DNA from 2 places in the Glaciimonas sp. GNP009 genome. Region 1 is predicted to be linked to the other one. Evidence: predicted binding sites of a transcription regulator. Region 1 holds the regulator's gene; the other holds the start of a gene.
The links. Region 1 encodes LexA, which represses DNA repair genes until DNA is damaged. Its sites were predicted from a motif close to ACTGTATNNNNATACAGT; they were not measured.

Region 1 (11,838 bases):
TAAACGCAGGGTCGCCGAAGAATCTCTGGTGCCAGGAACTTCGGTATCGCGGGTGGCGCGTGCGCATGACCTCAATGCCAATCAGGTTTTTGCATGGCGCAAGCTATTTCATGTGGGAGCCTTTGAAACTGCCTCGGGCCCGCAGAGTACATTATTGCCGGTTGTGCTCAGCGATCCCCTGCCGGTAGATACACAACCGGTCTTTACCAGTACCGCTGTTTCCCCCGGGGTCATTATTCTGGAAGTAGGCAAAGCCCGGCTTCGACTCGAAGGCGTCGTCGACTCTGCCATGCTTGCCCTTGTTCTGGAACGGTTGCTCGCATGATTGGTCTGCCGGCAGGCACACGTATCTGGATGGCAGCGGGTGTGACCGATATGCGCTGTGGTTTTAATGGCCTGGCAGCCAAGGTGCAGACGGCATTGGCCGAAGATCCGTTCAGCGGTCATGTCTTCGTCTTTCGGGGACGGCGTGGAGATATCCTTAAAATTCTGTGGTGGACCGGCGATGGCCTGTGCCTGCTGGCCAAGCGCCTCGAACGCGGCCGTTTCATCTGGCCGCAGGCAACGGAAGGATCGGTGTCGCTCTCGCAAGCGCAGTTGTCGATGCTATTGGAAGGGATCGACTGGCGGCGTCCGGAACGCACGAATCGGCCCTCATCAGGCTTGTAAACATCGCCACACATGCGTAAACTGGCACCATGCCAACGCACACCACTCTTCCTGACGATATCGCGACCTTGCAGGCCATGATCCTGGAGCGTGACGTCGCCCTTGCCGCGCAAAGTGAAACGCTGGCGCAGTTGCGGGAAGAGCTTTCCACGCGCGGGATCGAAATCGAACACCTCAAGCTTCTTATCGCCAAGCTCAGACGCATGCAGTTCGGCCGCAAATCCGAGAAGCTCGATCACCAGATCGAACAACTTGAACTGCGACTGGAAGATTTGCAGGCCGATGAGAGTGCTGTTGCCATGGAAGAACCTCCGACCAGAAAGCCACGCCAGAGTGCACCGCGCAAACCGCTGCCCCTTCATTTACCCCGTGATGAGAAGATTTATTTGCCCGAACAAAATGCCTGTCCGGATTGCGGTGGTGGCCTGCGGCAACTGGGCGAAGACGTTGCTGAACAACTCGAATTCATTCCCGCCAGCTTCAGAGTCATCCGACACATTCGTCCGAAGCTGGCCTGCAAGTGCTGCGATACCATCCTGCAAGCTGCCGCGCCCAGTCGTCCGATTACACGCGGTCTGGCAGGTCCCGGATTACTGGCCCATGTACTGGTCAGTAAATATGCCGATCACCTGCCGCTCTATCGGCAATCTGTCATGTATGCCCGTGAAGGTGTCGAACTGGATCGGGGATTATTGGCTGACTGGGTCGGTGCTGCCAGCAGTTTGCTGCGACCACTGGTGGACGCGATTCGACGCCATGTGCTGGCTGCCACGAAACTGCATGCCGACGACACACCCATACCCGTTCTGGCACCGGGTAATGGCAAGACCAAGACAGCGCGACTATGGACCTATGTGCGGGATGACCGTCCTTCCGGATCTGTTGAACCAGCAGCAGTCTGGTTTGCCTATACTCCGGACCGTAAAGGCATCCATCCACAAACACATCTGGCCTCTTTTAGTGGCGTGTTGCAAGCGGATGCCTACGCTGGATTTAACGCCATTTATGAAAGCGGCCAGGTCGTGGAAGCCGCTTGCTGGGCGCATGCACGCCGTAAATTTTATGATTTGCATGTGGCCCGACCATCTGCGGTCACCACTGAAGCCTTGCGCCGGATCGGCGAACTGTATGTGATTGAAGCTGAGATTCGCGGCCAACCACCGGACCAACGTCGCGCAGCCCGACAAGCACAATCGCTCGCGCTTATCGATGACTTCGAATTCTGGTTACGGGCGACGCTTCTGCTGCTATCGCGCAAGTCAGACACGACCGCTGCCATCATGTATAGCCTCAATCTATGGCCTGCGCTAAAACGTTATTGTGACGATGGATGCATTGAAATCGATAATTCCGCAGCGGAGCGCTCCTTGCGTGGCGTCGCTATCGGACGTCGTAATTATCTCTTCGCGGGTGCCGACAGCGGTGGAGAGCGGGCTGCCGCTGTTTATTCACTGATCGGCACAGCGAAATTAAACGGTATTGATCCTGAAGCCTGGCTACGCCACGTTCTCACCCATATCGCCGACCACCCGGTCAATCAGGTCCATGACTTCCTGCCGTGGAACTTCACATCTACGATGGCGATAGCCCGCTAATTCTTGCCGATTGAATTTCTCTGCCGGAATTTATCGAGACGGCCGTGGGAATACGCTTACCTATGTAAAAAAATGCTTGAGTATGCTGAATCGTTGGGCGTCGTCAATTACACTATAAATTTGAGATTGCATCCGCGGCATTTAGCGCAGGCGATTGAGTATCGCAATGTCTTTTAAATTGAAGAAAGTCACATTAACAAATATAAGACAGAGAAATGGCACAGCGCTTTTTGGTAATTTAATATACAAATGGCCGCGTCATTTTCGTAGGAAAAATGACGCGGCCATTGTGACAGCCACAGAATATAAAGACTACTTAGCGACCACGGCCACCTGAGCGATGCGGTGCTGCAGGGCGAGCTTGCGAATTGGCATTGCTGCTTCTGGCCGGACCCGTGTTTGGTTTTGCGCCAGAGGCGGGTGCTTTGCCAGCTGTGCGTTGACCTTGTGTGCGTCCGCCACCGCCACGATTGCCGTTGCCTGCGCCACCGCCACCACTACGCAATTGAATCGGCTGTGCGCGTGCATGTGGATCTGGTTCAAAACCGGCAATAATTTCTTTTGGCAATTCGCGTTTGATCAGCTTTTCAATGTCTTTCAACATTTGATGTTCATCCACGCATACCAATGATACGGCTTCGCCAGTGGCGCCAGCACGACCGGTGCGACCGATGCGATGGACGTAATCTTCGGGAACATTTGGTAGATCATAATTAACCACGTGCGGCAGTTGATCGATATCAATTCCACGTGCTGCAATGTCGGTAGCGACCAACACCTGCAAACTACCGTCTTTAAATTCGGCGAGTGCTTTGGTGCGTGCAGATTGGCTTTTGTTGCCATGAATTGCCATACCGCTGATGCCGTCTTTACCAAGTTGTTCGACCAGTTTGTTTGCGCCATGTTTAGTGCGGGTAAACACTAGCACTTGGCGCCAAGAATGAGCCTTAATCAGATGTGCTAGTAACGGATGTTTTTTATCGCGATCAACTGGATGTATTTTTTGCTGGATGACCTCGACAGTGGAGTTGCGGCGGGCAACTTCAATCATCGCTGGTGAGTTCAACAAGTTATCAGCCAATATCTTGATGTCGTCCGAGAAGGTCGCGGAGAACAATAAGTTTTGACGTTTCTTCGGTAGCACGGCAAGAATTTTTTTAATGTCGCGGATGAAACCCATATCGAGCATACGATCGGCTTCGTCCAAGATCAAAATTTCAACATGCGTCAGATTAACCGTACCTTGTTGCATGTGGTCGAGTAATCGGCCTGGTGTGCACACCAGGATATCAACGCCATGTTTCAAAATTTTGATTTGCGGATTAATGCCAACACCGCCAAAAATAACCGCTGAAGTTAACGGCAAATATTTACCGTATAAACGCACGCTTTCTTCGACTTGTGCCGCGAGTTCGCGAGTCGGCGTCAAAATCAGTGCGCGAATTGGACGATGGGAACCAGTCGGGTTTGTTGGCGAAGTAGCCAGGCGGTGCAGGACGGGCAAGGTGAAGCCAGCGGTTTTTCCGGTGCCGGTTTGGGCGCCCGCAAGCAAATCTCCGCCAGCTAGCACGGCAGGAATTGCTTGCGCTTGAATTGGAGTAGGCGTTGTGTAGCCGTGCTCGGTAACAGCGCGAACGATGGCATCGGACAAGCCGAGTTCAGAAAATAACATGGAAGCTCAATAGAAGAATATCGGCCTGTCGCCGCTCGGGCGCCAGTCGCAGGCAAACGGGATTAATGAATTCAGGAACTAGCAAGCAATTGTTGAGACAGCTAAAAAGCCCTCTGAACTAAACTTTTCTCGCTCCCTTACGGCGACACTTGACTGGTGAATGGCCGCATAAGGCAGAAGTATAACAGCGAACAACAACAAACCGCGCGTTTGCGCGGCATCGTTCGAAATTTTTGGATTTCTCTCTCAGTCATTAAAAGTGTAGCGAAATTTTTATCGTTAGTGTTTTTCAATAGTGATTGAATTGCCATCGACCTTCATCGCATCGCACGGTGATTGGCAGCTAAATATCACAAAACATTTGGCGCTTTTGATGTGAAAACGGCATCATATAAAAACATATGATGCCGTCAGAGGCGTCGATCATTTGAGTCGATCAGTTGGTTCAAATCACGCCACTTTAGTGATATCCCTGAACCTATTCCCTTGTGACATTCTGGCCTCATCTTTAGGATAGGATGCCATTCAGTTTTTTTCTACTTTTTTGCGTATGGCGATAATAAACTAACCAATTGTGCGAATATTTTAGGGTTGCCAGCCAATACGTCGCCTTTGTAGAGGTAATCAGAATCCCCAACAAAGTTACCGACGATACCGCCAGATTCCGTAATCAGCAAAGTACCAGCCGCGATGTCCCACGGTTTTAAACCTTTTTCAAAAAAACCATCCAGGCGACCCGCTGCAACGTATGCCAGATCGAGCGCAGCCGAGCCGGGGCGGCGCAGACCAGCGCAGTTTTGTGTCATTACGCGGAACATTTTCATGTACTCGTCCATGACCGGCCCTTCGGTCTCGCGGAAAGGAAAGCCGGTTCCAATCAAGCCATCTGCAATGCGAGTGCGTTTGCTGACACGGATACGTTTTTCATTTAAGTAAGCGCCAGCGCCCTTGCTAGCGGTAAATAAATCATTACGAGTTGGGTCATAGATGACGGCTTGGGTAATTTGTCCACGATGCTGTAACGCAATCGACACGCAGTATTGTGGAAAGCCATGGATGAAGTTGGTAGTGCCATCGATTGGATCGATAATCCAGACGTTTTCGTTTTCGTCATGTAGATTGTCGGACGCACCGGACTCTTCGGCCAATATGGCGTGGTCTGGATAGGCGTTCTTCAAAATGTCAATAATTGCCGCTTCGGCATTTTTATCAACTTCAGTGACAAAATCGTTATGTGCTTTTTTTTCTACCTGAAGCAGGTCGAGATCGAAGGAGGCGCGCGAAATGACTGCGGCACCACGACGGGCGGCCTTGATGGCCGTATTGAGCATAGGATGCATATCTGGATTCGGTTCCGTTAAAATGGCGGCACTGTGCCTAATGGGAACAGAACCAACCTATATTATTAATAATGAGCGATGCAGGCCGTCTTGACGGTAACAAGGGCCTGACGGGCTATGCGGAATCGGCTGAAAAATGATCTGGTCAGGTCATGTTTCATCAGTTTCTCGACCAATAGCTGGCTATCGGTGCTGCGAATCTGGCAAAATCTGTCCTCGTTCAGTGCATTTTTCACTTTGATCCGGTCAGACCGACAGGCTCCCGGCTAATACTCCAAGACACTAAACATCAGCGTTTCCTGAAAATTAACCTGCGAATGACGCTATTTTAAATGAACCTGACAAAAACCAACACGTCTCTTTTCAATCGCCTACGCTTTGTACTGGTTGATACCAGTAGTCCCGGCAATGTTGGCGCAGCTGCACGTGCTATTAAAACAATGGGATTTTCCGAGCTGGTCCTGGTGAATCCCCGCTATCCGGACGTTTTACAGCGTGATGAGGCAATTGCATTAGCAAGCGGTGCGCAAGATATTCTATCGTCAGCCAGAATCGTCGAGACTGTCGAACAGGCCTTGATCGGGTGCAATTATGCAGCTGCGCTAAGTGCGCGCCTCCGCGAGTTTTCTCCACCTGTGATGGCACCAAGAGCGGTGGCGGCGCAACTAGCGACAGATAAAACCCTGACTGGGGCAATATTATTTGGAAGCGAGCGCTATGGTTTGCCGAATGAAATCGTCGAGAAATGTAATGTATTAATTAACATTCCGGCGAATCCCGATTATTCCTCCTTAAATTTATCGCAAGCGGTGCAAGTATTAGCTTATGAGTTTCGGGTCGCGGCTAGCGCTGAACAACCGCCTGGCGAGAGTGAGTCAAGTGACGAGATCGGATTTCACGGCGATACCGCTAATCTGATTGAGATTGAAGGTATGTTTGCCCATTTGGAAAAAGCACTGATTGAAATCGATTTTCTCGATCCGGCACATCCGAAAAAATTGATGCCACGCCTGAAGCGTTTGTTTGCACGCGCAGGGTTGGAAACTGAAGAGGTGAATATTTTGCGCGGTATCGCTAATCAGATTTTGACTAAGCGGCGGCGTCTTGATTGATGGAGAAATTTTTTCCGGGTGTTAAAAATTATTGCTTCAAAAGTAATTAAGGAATTTTTGAGTAGTTTTGATTAACGCTAAGAGATGCCGCTTTTCATCCTGAGAGGGGCTTTCAAATGCGCTATTTAGGTTAATTAGCTTACGTCTTCATTAAAAAGTGCGCCTTGATACGCTTGCAATTATCAGCTCTGATCGAGCCGATAATTGCATTTTTAAGGATTAGCCCCAGTTCCGCATTAATCCCACCACTAAGCCTTCTAACGCAAAGTCATCTTGATCTTCGCTGACAATGATCGGTTCAAATTCTGGATTTTCTGGTAGTAGTTGTATCGAAGAGCCAGTTTTTTTGTATCGCTTGACGGTGACGTCATCGCCCAGTCGTGCTACGACTATTTGACCGTTTCTCGCTGATTCCGTTTTTTTGACAGCTAGTAGATCCCCATCAAGAATACCGGCATCACGCATAGACATGCCGCGTACCTTCAGCAAGTAATCCGGTTTATCGCTAAAAAAGGTAGGATCAATGTTGTATCGTGCCTGAACGTGTTCCTGTGCCAGGATTGGTGATCCGGCAGCCACGCGTCCCACCAATGGAAGATTGAGTTGCATTAATGCAGGATGGGGTAAGGTAAATTGCTGCCCGATGTCATCATTATTGCGCTTACTAGTCGGGCTAGGGCCTTTTGCAAGAAGCCGTATTCCGCGAGACGTCCCCGGAGAAATTTCGATGGCGCCTTTGCGTGCAAGCGCCTGCAAATGCTCTTCAGCTGCATTGGCTGAGCGAAATCCTAACTCGGATGCGATTTCAGCGCGAGTCGGAGGGAAACCCGTGTTCTCAATAGCATCCCTGATGAGATCAAGTATTTGTTGTTGGCGTGCAGTTAATTTGATCATATTGATAGCGGTTGTCGAATAAGGGCTGGTGCGAGAATATGGCGTTCATGCTGCGATTTATGCTACCGGCGAACTGTGTATATAAACAGTCTGTATTTTTGTACAGTATTCAGTTGAATGCAAGTAAATTTGACAATCTATTTGTCTGTATGACGATCATGTGTATTGAGCATTGAGTTTTGAAGGATTTCACTGTATAGTTATCGACTTTCCTCTTCCCACACTCGTCTTGACGCCGGGGTGGGCTATTTTCAACAGTCCAAAAAGGAGCTTACATGCGTCATTATGAAATCGTGTTTATCGTCCATCCGGATCAAAGCGAGCAAGTGCCTGCAATGATCGAACGCTATAAGGGTATTGTCACTACACGTGGCGGTATCGTTCATCGCGTTGAAGATTGGGGTCGCCGTCAATTGGCTTACCTGATCCAAAAATTGGCAAAAGCACACTATGTTTGCTTGAACATCGAATGCGACAGCGAAACACTGACCGAAATCGAAACTGGCTTTAAGTTCAATGATGCTGTTTTGCGTCACCTGACGGTCAAGCTGAAAAAAGCTGAAACTGGCCCATCGCCAATGATGAAGGCTGTGCAAAAGGAAGATGCTGCTAAAAGCCATCGTACTGAAGCACCAGCTGCGCCAGCATCAGCCCCGGCAGCCGCCTAATTTTGCCGATTAACTTGCATTCATTGCGTCACCATTTTCCAAATAGACCGGAGTGAATCAACTCAACAACGCGCTTCAATTGGTTGCCGAAATCGCAGAGCGCGAAGTATTGCGTTATACGCCAGCGGGTATCCCGATCGTTTCAGCAATATTGCTGAGTCGTTCGTCACCACATGAAGCGGGTATCCAACGTCAGGTTGAGTTCGAAATTGCCGCTCTTGCCATAGGCGAGATATCGGGGCGATTCAATCAGACGGTATTGGGTGGTCAGTACTGGTTCACAGGATTTTTGGCACGCAAGAGTCGCAACGGTAAAAGTCTGGTATTTCACATCACTGAATTTGCTGCAGCTGAAACTGCGGCCTAATTATTTATACAGGAGCCTCAAATGGCATTCGGTAAAAAGTTCGATAAAAGCAAACTGAAAAACAAGCGTCAACAACAAAACCCGCTGTTCAAGCGTAAAAAGTTTTGTCGTTTCACAGCAGCACACGTTGCTAGCGTTGATTACAAAGACGTCGATACGTTGAAAGATTTTGTTCAGGAAAATGGCAAAATTATGCCAGCACGCCTGACAGGTACTAAGGCAATTTACCAACGTCAAGTTGACACCGCGATCAAACGCGCGCGTTTCCTTGCGTTGTTGCCTTACACCGATCTGCACAACGTTTAATTGACGACTTGAAATAGGAGAAAAACATGCAAATTATTCTGTTAGAAAAAGTCGTTAATGTCGGCAATCTTGGTGAAGTCGTTCGTGTAAAAGATGGTTATGCACGTAACTTTCTAATTCCACAACGTCTTGCTCGCCGTGCTACAACTTCAGCAATTGCTGAATTTGAAGTTAAACGCGCAGAGTTGGAAAAAACTGCAGCTGCTAAATTGGCAGCCGCCCAAGCGCAAGGCGAAAAATTGAACGGTTTGACCGTGAAGATTTCGCAAAAATCAGGTGTTGATGGCCGTTTGTTCGGTTCTGTTACCAATGCTGATATCGCTGAAGCGTTGACCAAGCAAGGTTTTGCTGTTGAAAAATCGCAAGTGCGTTTGCCAGTCGGTCCTTTGAAGATCGTTGGCGACCACGCCGTTGCTGTATCTTTGCACACTGACGTCCTGGTTGATGTGACTGTTGCTGTGATCGGCGAGCACGCTTAATTTGATTGAGTGCGCTACGAGTATTTGTTGAAATGTTAAAAAGCCGGGTTCTCCCGGCTTTTTTATTGTCCTTTTTTTGGTTTACTGCAACAGAGCTAAACTTGTAAGCAGGTATAATTCGCGCCATGCCACCTTCAGATCCACAGTTAGATTCACTACGCGTACCACCCCATTCAATCGAAGCGGAGCAATCCGTTTTGGGCGGGTTGCTTCTCGATAATGCCTCTTGGGATAGAATCGCCGATTTCGTTCGTGCAGACGACTTCTATCGGTACGACCATCGCATTATTTTTCAACATATCGTCAAGTTGATCAATAACTCCAGACCAGCGGATGTCATTACCGTATTTGAGTCGCTTGGTAGTACCGGCAAGGCAGAGGAGGTCGGCGGTTTGACTTATCTCAATGCGCTGGCTCAAAATACGCCCTCGGCCGCTAATATTCGCCGCTATGCCGAAATTGTGCGCGACCGTGGCATCTTGCGTAAGTTGATTACAGTGGCAGATGAAATATCGGGCCAGGCTTTCAGTCCGCAGGGCAAAGAAGTGAAGCAGATGCTGGATGAGGCTGAGTCGAAGATTTTTGCTATTGCCGAAGAGGGTTCGCGTGGCGCACAAGGTTTTCAAGAAATCCAACCTTTATTGACTCAGGTTGTCGAGCGCATTGACGAACTATATAGCCGCGACAATCAAAGCGAAATTACCGGGGTACCAACCGGCTTTGCTGATCTTGATAAAATGACATCTGGCTTGCAGCCTGGCGACCTTATTATTGTTGCTGGCCGCCCATCGATGGGAAAAACGGCGTTTTCTATCAATATTGGTGAGACTGTCGCTATAGAGAGTGGACTGCCAGTTGCCGTGTTCTCTATGGAAATGGGCGGCACGCAATTAGCGATGCGTATGCTGGGCTCTGTTGGTCGACTTGATCAGCATCGTCTGCGTACGGGACGACTGAATGATGAGGATTGGCCACGCTTGACGCATGCAATCCAAAAAATGAATGATGCACAGCTATATATTGATGAAACGCCAGCCTTAAGCTCAATGGAACTTCGGGCGCGTGCGCGCCGGTTATCTCGACAGTGCGGTAAGTTAGGATTGATCATCATCGATTACTTGCAGTTGATGTCAGGGAATACGGCAGGTGAAAATCGTGCTACTGAAATTTCTGAAATATCACGAAATTTAAAAGGCTTGGCGAAAGAATTACAGTGCCCGGTGATCGCGTTATCTCAGTTGAATCGCTCCTTGGAGCAACGTCCAAATAAACGTCCGATCATGTCAGACTTGCGTGAATCAGGTGCGATTGAACAGGATGCTGATGTTATTTTGTTTATTTATCGTGATGAAGTGTACAACCCTGACTCTCAGGAAAAAGGTACAGCGGAAATCATTGTTGGTAAACAACGTAATGGACCAATTGGTAGCTTGAGACTGACGTTTCTTGGACAATACACAAAATTTGAGAACTATGCCGGTGGCCTTGCCGCTCCGCAGGGTGGAGACTAATGCCTTGGCATAACGTTGTAATGTTTATTGATGCATCATTTTTGCTGCCAGGTAACAGGCATTAGATTGACGAGTTCCTTGTATTACAGCACAGATTTAATCCAGATTTAATGAAGAAGAGAGAGAAAATATGTTTGCACGATTGATGCCCACCGAGGGCAAATTCTTTGAGCTCTTTAACCAACATGCCGAGTTGTGCGTAAAGGGTGCGAAAGAAATGGTGGCATTGATGACCAATTTCGACGATCTGGAAATTCGGGTCCACGCCATTGAAAGCATCGAAAAACAAGCCGACAAGATTACTTATGCAGCGATTGATATGCTGCACAAGACGTTCATTACGCCAATTGATCGTGACGATATCCATAAACTGATCACGCGTATGGATGACATCCTTGATTTATTAGAGGATGCAGCACAGACGATCTCGCTTTACGATATTAAGGCAATTACGCCCGAGGCAAAGCGCCTGGCAGAATTATGTTTAGCTTGTGCAGAAAAAGTAAAGTCAGCGGTCGCTTTACTACACAACATGGACAACTCGACAAAAATTCTGGAAATTTGTGCAGAGATTGATCGTCTCGAGTCAGATGCGGATCATGTCATGCGTGCCGCGATGTCAAAGCTTTTCCGCGACGAACCGGATGTACGTACGTTGATTAAATTAAAAGCAATTTATGAAATTTTGGAAACAGTGACGGATCGTTGTGAAGACGTCGCCAACATCATTGAAGGCATCATCGTAGAAAACGCCTAAGGTTTTTCGCCACAGCACGGTTGAAATAACGTGCTGAGCCATGGTGGGGCAGCTAACTCAGCTGCCGTCTACGATAATAAGTGTCAATACTTATCGTGCCACCTCGATGTATTTAAAACGACTCAATTTTCCATGCAAACTCTTCATATCAGTATTTACGTTCTTGCTTTCCTTGTTGCGCTGGCGTTAGTGTTCGACTTTATGAACGGCTTTCATGACGCCGCGAATGCTATCGCCACGGTGGTCTCCACAGGTGTTTTGAAGCCGCAACAGGCTGTCGCAATGGCCGCAGTGTTTAACTTTGTAGCGATCGCGGTTTTCCAGCTACATGTCGCTGCCACGGTCGGAAAGGGCACCATTCACGCTGAAGTGGTCGACCATTACGTTGTGTTCGGCGCACTGATCGGCGCTATTTGTTGGAATATTTTAACTTGGTACTATGGAATTCCCTCGTCGTCGTCGCACGCG
Region 2 (6,871 bases), 3.1 Mb from region 1:
CGTAAATGGTGGTTGGGTCCATGATCGTCATTTGCGGCGTATTGATGGCTGGCGTATTTGGCCCAAATGCGGCGATTGAGGATGGCCAAAATATCCGTAAAGGTTTACCGACCTGATTGCGTTCCCGCGCCAGTTCTAAAATGTTGAGTAAGCCATTGATATTTAATGTCCATGCTTTCAACGGTGCTTGCTCGCCGGTGACCGATAACATCGCGGCCAATTGGTAGACCTGTGTAATCTCATAACGGTTGATTACTTCTGCAAGCAGATTGCTATTGAGTACGTCGAGACGCTCGTAGCAAGCCGCGCCATACGAACTGGAAGGGCTGATATCGGCCGCGATGATATTGGCGGCACCATGTTTTTCTACGAGCGCATCCACTAACTCGCTGCCAATTTGACCGTTAGCACCAATGACCAGAATCTTTTCCATTTTGTTTTCCGTCTTAATGTTTCAAGAGGCCGAGCTCATGGCCGACTTGCGCAAATGCTGCTAATGCCAGATCGAGTTGTTGCGTGCTGTGGGCGGCCGACATTTGTACGCGCACCCGCGCCTGGCCCATTGGTACGACCGGATAGAAAAAGCCGGTAACCAGAATGCCCAATGCATACAAGCGTTGCGCAAATTGTTGGGCTATCGGCGCATCGAATAGCATCACCGGCACAATCGGATGCGTACCCGGTTTGATGGTGAAGCCCAACTGAGTGATTTCGCGCCGGAAATGCTCCGTGTTTGCCTGCAAACGATCACGTAACTCGGTCGAGTTTGAAAGCATATTTAATACCGTCAACGAGGTCCCTGCTATGGATGGTGCCAACGTGTTGGAAAACAAATAGGGGCGAGATTTTTGCCGCAATGTTTCAATCACTTCACGCCGTGCAGCGGTAAAACCACCCATTGCACCGCCGAGTGCTTTACCGAGCGTTCCGGTGATGATATCTATCCGACCCATCACATGATGATGCTCGTGCGTACCGCGTCCGGTCGAACCCATGAAGCCCGACGCGTGGCATTCATCGATCATCACCAGTGCGCCGTATTTGTCAGCCAGATCGCAGATTTTGTCGAGCTGTGCAATCGTGCCATCCATCGAAAATACACCGTCAGTGACAATGACCTTATGACGCTTGTCGCCAGCCGCCTGCAACTGAATTTCGAGATCGGTCATGTCGTTATGGGTGTACCGAAAACGCGCGGCCTTGCACAGACGAATGCCATCAATGATTGATGCGTGATTCAGTGTGTCGGAGATGATCGCGTCTTGCTCGTCAAATAATGGCTCGAACAAGCCGCCGTTGGCATCAAATGCCGCCGCGTACAAGATCGTGTCTTCCATCCCGAGGAATCTAGACAAGGCTTGCTCCAATTGCTTGTGCACGGTTTGCGTGCCGCAAATAAAGCGTACCGAGGATAAACCGTAACCATATTGCTTGGTGGCATCAATCGACGCCTGAACCAATTTTTCTTCGCCGGAGAGGCCGAGATAATTGTTCGCACAAAGATTGATTAGAGTGCGGCCGTCGTCACAGACAACTTCGGCGCCCTGACGCGAATTGATAACGCGTTCCGGCTTATAAAGTCCTTGCTCGCGCAGAGCGTTCAGGTTGGTGTCGAGACTGGCGAAGAAGCTTGCTTTTGAGGATGTCGGCGTCATTTCAATTCCTTGTCGTTTTTTATGCAGACGGTTTTAATACCCACGGTTTTAATGTTCACTATCTATCTTAAAACTTGTACGGCGATCGTGTGCATTTTCGTATTGTGAGCGGTTGCCCAAGGCCAAATGACGGCCCCATTTATCGTTTTGAGTCTTATGTCTTTTGTCAATTTTGTAACCATAAATGTGGCTGTAAAATCCGGTAGCGGAACGCTTTAGCAAACGGCGTCGGCCTACGCTTAACACCTAGTGGGGTATTGGGACCTATTTGATCTATTATCGACTGTTGCATCTGTTACTATGAAGTTCAATATAAAGATATGAATCCACTATATCGAACAAATATTCAATATAGTGGATATTAACGACTGCCATTAAACATAGCAAGTAAATTTATGCATTCACCTATTGCTCACAACACACCACCCGAAGTCGGCGCGACGCTTCAACGGCTACGGCTTAAGCGCGGTCTGACGCTTGACGATTTGTCGCGTGCGGCCGGCGTGTCTAAATCCATGCTGTCGCAAATTGAACGTGAAAAAGCGAATCCGACCATAGCGGTGACATGGCGATTGGCCAACGCTTTAGGTATTGGTATAGAAGAATTGCTCGCTACCGAAACGTCGGAACGGGAAGCTATTCACATCATGGAACCGCACGAAACGCCTACTTTGCCTGGTCTTCACGCTGGTTACGTCCTGCGCATTCTCGGGCCGATGGAATTGGCCGGCAAATATGAATGGTACGAATTGACGTTGGCACCGGAAGGGGCATTAGTTTCCACACCGCACGATCCTGGCACGATGGAGCATTTAACGTTGTTGAATGGTGGTGTCGAGGTCGTCGTGGATGGCGTGAAGAAAAAGCTGAAAATTGGTGGCACTGCACGCTACCCCGCCGACAAAAATCATGTGATACGTAACACAGGAAAAACCGAGGCGAGAGCTCTATTGGTAGTGATTCACCGATAAATCCAGAGGGCTTACGCAAATCGCCTAAGCGGCGTTTTGCTCTCCTGGCCGCGTTTTGCTTTCCTTGCCGCTGCTAGCCCCGGTACTGGCGTACTGTCTGCGTCGGCAGGGTTGGCAAGCCCGTTGCTAGGACGGTTAGTTTGTATCCTCTTGCATCAAGATTTCAACCAAAATTCCACACGGGTTTACAATGCGGGTAAAGAAAGTGGTTGCAGCTGGTTTGCAACATTATCTAACTTTAAGTTTACAACGCTTGCAATTCGCACTGTTTTTTTATACAGTACTGTTTATTAATACAGTCTTACACCCCTTTTGCCGAAAGAAAATCCATGGACGATAAAAAATCCGCAGCAAATCCTGATAAAAGCAAGGCACTTGCCGCAGCATTGGCACAAATCGAAAAGCAATTCGGCAAGGGTTCGATCATGCGCATGGAAGATGGTGCCGTGGTCGAAGAGGTCCAGGTCGTTTCCACTGGTTCATTAGGTCTTGATATTGCGCTAGGCGTTGGCGGATTGCCGCGCGGTCGTGTGGTCGAAATCTATGGCCCTGAATCATCCGGTAAAACCACGCTGACCCTGCAAACCATTGCTGAAATGCAAAAGCTGGGCGGCACCTGTGCGTTTATTGATGCAGAACATGCGCTTGACGTCGGTTACGCTCAAAAGCTTGGGATCAATCTGGCAGACCTGCTGATTTCACAACCGGATACTGGTGAACAGGCGCTTGAAATTACCGATGCGCTGGTCCGTTCCGGCGGTGTAGATCTGATTGTTATCGATTCCGTTGCCGCATTGACGCCACGCGCCGAAATCGAAGGCGACATGGGCGATTCCTTGCCGGGCTTGCAAGCGCGTCTGATGTCACAAGCATTGCGTAAATTGACTGGCAGCATTAATCGCACGAATACACTGGTGATTTTTATTAACCAGATTCGGATGAAGATTGGTGTCATGTTTGGTAATCCGGAAACAACAACCGGCGGTAACGCACTGAAGTTTTACGCTTCGGTCCGCCTGGATATTCGTCGTACTGGCTCAATTAAATCAGGCGACGAAGTGATCGGTAACGAAACACGCGTAAAAGTTGTGAAGAACAAAATCGCACCACCGTTTAAGGAAGCGCATTTCGACATTCTGTACGGTACAGGTACTTCGCGTGAAGGCGAAATTCTGGATCTTGGATCGGATGCCAAAATCGTTGAAAAATCAGGTGCCTGGTACAGTTATAACGGCGAGCGTATTGGTCAAGGTAAAGACAACGCCCGTAACTACCTGAAAGAGCGCCCAGAACTGGCACGTGAAATCGAAAACAAAGTACGTGCATCACTAGGCGTACCATTACTAGAGGGCGCAGTGTCGACAGAAACCGACAAAGCCGCTGAGAAAGCAGCAAAAGCCGCTGAAAAAGCAGCAGCCAAAGAAGCTGCAGCGTTAGCCGCAAAAGTAGAGTAATCAAAGAAAAGTGAATCGGTCGGGTGGCGCATGGCTCCTCGTCCGATTTTTATTTTGTTCTTGATGAGTGCAAAATAAGTGTGATAAGTGTGATGAGTGTTAAGTGAGGTTATAGCTTTCTCCTGACTCCTTATGTGCTTTTAAGATTGCGTTTTAAACAAGGTTGCGACGCTGCAAACTTAATGTGCTGTCGTAAAAGCGAACCCAACGTTTTGTAACGTTTTGTTTTTGGGAAATATTTTTTAATAAGGCGGGCCGTGTTACCTGACCCGCATCCAGTAATGGCAAAACCAACAGTCAGTCTGAAGGGCAGGGCGCTTCGTTACTTATCGATGCGTGAGCATAGCCGTATCGAGTTAAAGCGTAAGTTATCGCGTTACGTCGAAGAGGGCGATGACATAGAGGTTTTGCTCGATTGGCTTGAGGAGTCTAAATTTTTATCTCAAGAACGCTTCTCCGAATCTCTTATTAATCGGCGCTCTGGACGTTATGGCAATAGCCGCATCGTGATGGAATTAAAAAGTCACGGTATCGCCGCCGATGCGATTAGTGCGGTTAAATCACAGCTTGCAGAAGGCGAATTTGCCCGCGCCCGCGAAGTGTGGGTGAGGAAATTTGGGCGTCAACCGCTTAATGCTATCGAACGCGGCAAACAGATGCGGTTTTTATTGCAGCGCGGATTTTCTCATCGGGCGGTGCAAGCTGCGATTAACAGCGTTGGTGATGACGATGCGTTCGAGCCCGTTGAATCTGATGAAGTTGGGATTGTTTAGGGCGGACATCAACATATTATTGCCACCGGTTCGGTCCTAATTTGGGCCTTAACCTAATTTGGTTCTTATGATGCCGAAGACGTCTGATGCGTCTAATAGAGTGGATTTTCGACGATCCTCGTACAATCCTTGTACATGCCTGTACATCCTCGCACATTCTTTCATATACGTGATTTAAAGAGCTTAAATCGCCCATACGCGGGCGGCCATGCAAATTTACCGTAACTAGGTCATACTGTGAGATTGTTGCAACGCACACAAACTCACCTATTCACTACATCTGTGCTACACTTTTGTGGTTTTTTGCAAACCGCAGGAGCGGCAGCTACTATAGAAACTGTAGTAGCGATAAGCAAAGCAGACCAAAAAAATGTCCCTATTACCTCCTACTTCTCGCAGGGCGCTGACACATACGCGCACCATACAAGTCGACGCGTTTATTCGTGACGATGGCTTATGGGAGTTGGACGCGCACATTACCGATATTAAAGCCAGTGATCTTGAGTTGCCGCACGGAATTTTGCCAGCCGGCGAGGCTGTGCACGATTTATGGCTGCGTTTAACGCTAGACAATCTCTACACCATTACCGAGGTCGCGGTGCATTCTGAGGCCATGCCTTATCCCGGACATTGCAATACCGTCTCCCCTGCCTACAATCAATTAGTTGGCCTGAATCTGTTAAAAGGATTTCGCTATACGTTGAAAGAGCGTGTCGGTGGTGCGCTGGCTTGCACTCATCTGACTGAGCTTGCTCAAATATTGCCGACTGTTGCGCTTCAAGCGTTTTCTGGTGAAACGAGTGTTGGCAGCACGGCACCTACACGGTTGAGTACAGGAGACAAAAAACCATTTCAGGTAGGAAGTTGCTACGCGCTGCGGAGGGATGGAGCGGTTGTCGCGCAATTTTATCCAAAGTGGGCGTCCGCGCGGCCAGAAATTCCTGAGACACAATCCAACATGCCAGTTAGTAAGCCCCCGGACATACAGTCCGAACCCCGTTAGTGTCGTTAATGATTTTGTTGTAATTTAATTCTTAGTGCATTTATCTAGTCCAACCAGCAAGTTAATTTAAATCAGCGTCAGAAGGGAAGCTCGCATGAAAATCCATGAGTATCAGGGCAAAGAAATTCTCCGTAAATTTGGGGTAACAACACCGCGCGGTATTCCGTGCCTGAGCGTCGATGAGGCAGTTAAAGCTGCTGAAACTCTCGGCGGTTCGGTATGGGTCGTGAAGGCACAAATTCATGCAGGTGGTCGCGGTAAAGGCGGCGGCGTGAAAGTGGCTAAATCGCTTGAACAAGTTCGCGAATACGCTAATGAAATCCTGGGCATGCAGCTGATCACGCATCAAACTGGCCCAGAAGGTCAAAAAGTGCGTCGTTTGTTGATCGAAGAGGGCGCAGACATCAAGCAAGAACTATACGTCAGTATGGTAACTGACCGTGTTAGTCAACGCGTGGTGCTGATGGCATCGAGCGAAGGCGGCATGGACATTGAAGAAGTTGCTGAAAGTCATCCGGAAAAAATTCATCAGGTCGTCATTGATCCATCGACAGGACTCACTGACGCAGAAGCGGACAGTATTTCCGCAAAAATCGGCGTACCAGCGGGTTCTATTGCTGACGCTCGGGTACAACTGCAAGGTCTATACAAAGCTTATTGGGATACCGATTGCTCATTGGCCGAAATCAACCCGCTGATCGTCACTGGCTCTGGCAAAATTATTGCTTTGGACGCGAAGTTTAACTTTGATCCTAACGCTTTGTATCGCCAACCTGAAATCGTTGCTTATCGCGATCTGGACGAAGAAGACCCAGCAGAAGTCGAAGCATCGAAATTTGATCTGGCATACATCTCACTCGACGGTAACATCGGTTGCCTGGTAAATGGCGCTGGTCTGGCGATGGCCACGATGGACACGATCAAATTGTTCGGCGGCGAGCCAGCGAACTTCCTTGATGTAGGCGGTGGTGCTACAGCAGAAAAAGTGACTGAAGCATTTAAGATCATGCTGAAG

Region 2: recA (recombinase RecA) is a predicted target of LexA. The motif match lies at 2,891-2,908, and genes of this name have one in related genera.

What each region holds. Positions count from the first base shown of each region.
Region 1 covers NZ_JBTGUV010000004.1:4,776,026-4,787,863, forward strand. Annotated here, with positions in the region: gene tnpA (IS66-like element accessory protein TnpA) at 1-325, shown strand, start outside; gene tnpB (IS66 family insertion sequence element accessory protein TnpB) at 322-669, shown strand; gene tnpC (IS66 family transposase) at 699-2,264, shown strand; gene ACXX82_RS22000 (DEAD/DEAH box helicase) at 2,581-3,936, opposite strand; gene ACXX82_RS22005 (inositol monophosphatase family protein) at 4,473-5,276, opposite strand; gene ACXX82_RS22010 (RNA methyltransferase) at 5,609-6,388, shown strand; gene lexA (transcriptional repressor LexA) at 6,608-7,282, opposite strand; gene rpsF (30S ribosomal protein S6) at 7,558-7,950, shown strand; gene priB (primosomal replication protein N) at 8,003-8,317, shown strand; gene rpsR (30S ribosomal protein S18) at 8,339-8,623, shown strand; gene rplI (50S ribosomal protein L9) at 8,650-9,102, shown strand; gene ACXX82_RS22040 (replicative DNA helicase) at 9,228-10,613, shown strand; gene ACXX82_RS22045 (DUF47 domain-containing protein) at 10,744-11,370, shown strand; gene ACXX82_RS22050 (inorganic phosphate transporter) at 11,503-11,838, shown strand, end outside.
Region 2 covers NZ_JBTGUV010000004.1:1,630,710-1,637,580, reverse strand. Annotated here, with positions in the region: gene ACXX82_RS08175 (NAD-dependent epimerase/dehydratase family protein) at 1-433, opposite strand, end outside; gene kbl (glycine C-acetyltransferase) at 447-1,655, opposite strand; gene ACXX82_RS08165 (helix-turn-helix domain-containing protein) at 2,051-2,626, shown strand; gene recA (recombinase RecA) at 2,956-4,080, shown strand; gene recX (recombination regulator RecX) at 4,362-4,853, shown strand; gene ACXX82_RS08150 (DUF2889 domain-containing protein) at 5,224-5,856, shown strand; gene sucC (ADP-forming succinate--CoA ligase subunit beta) at 5,927-6,871, shown strand, end outside.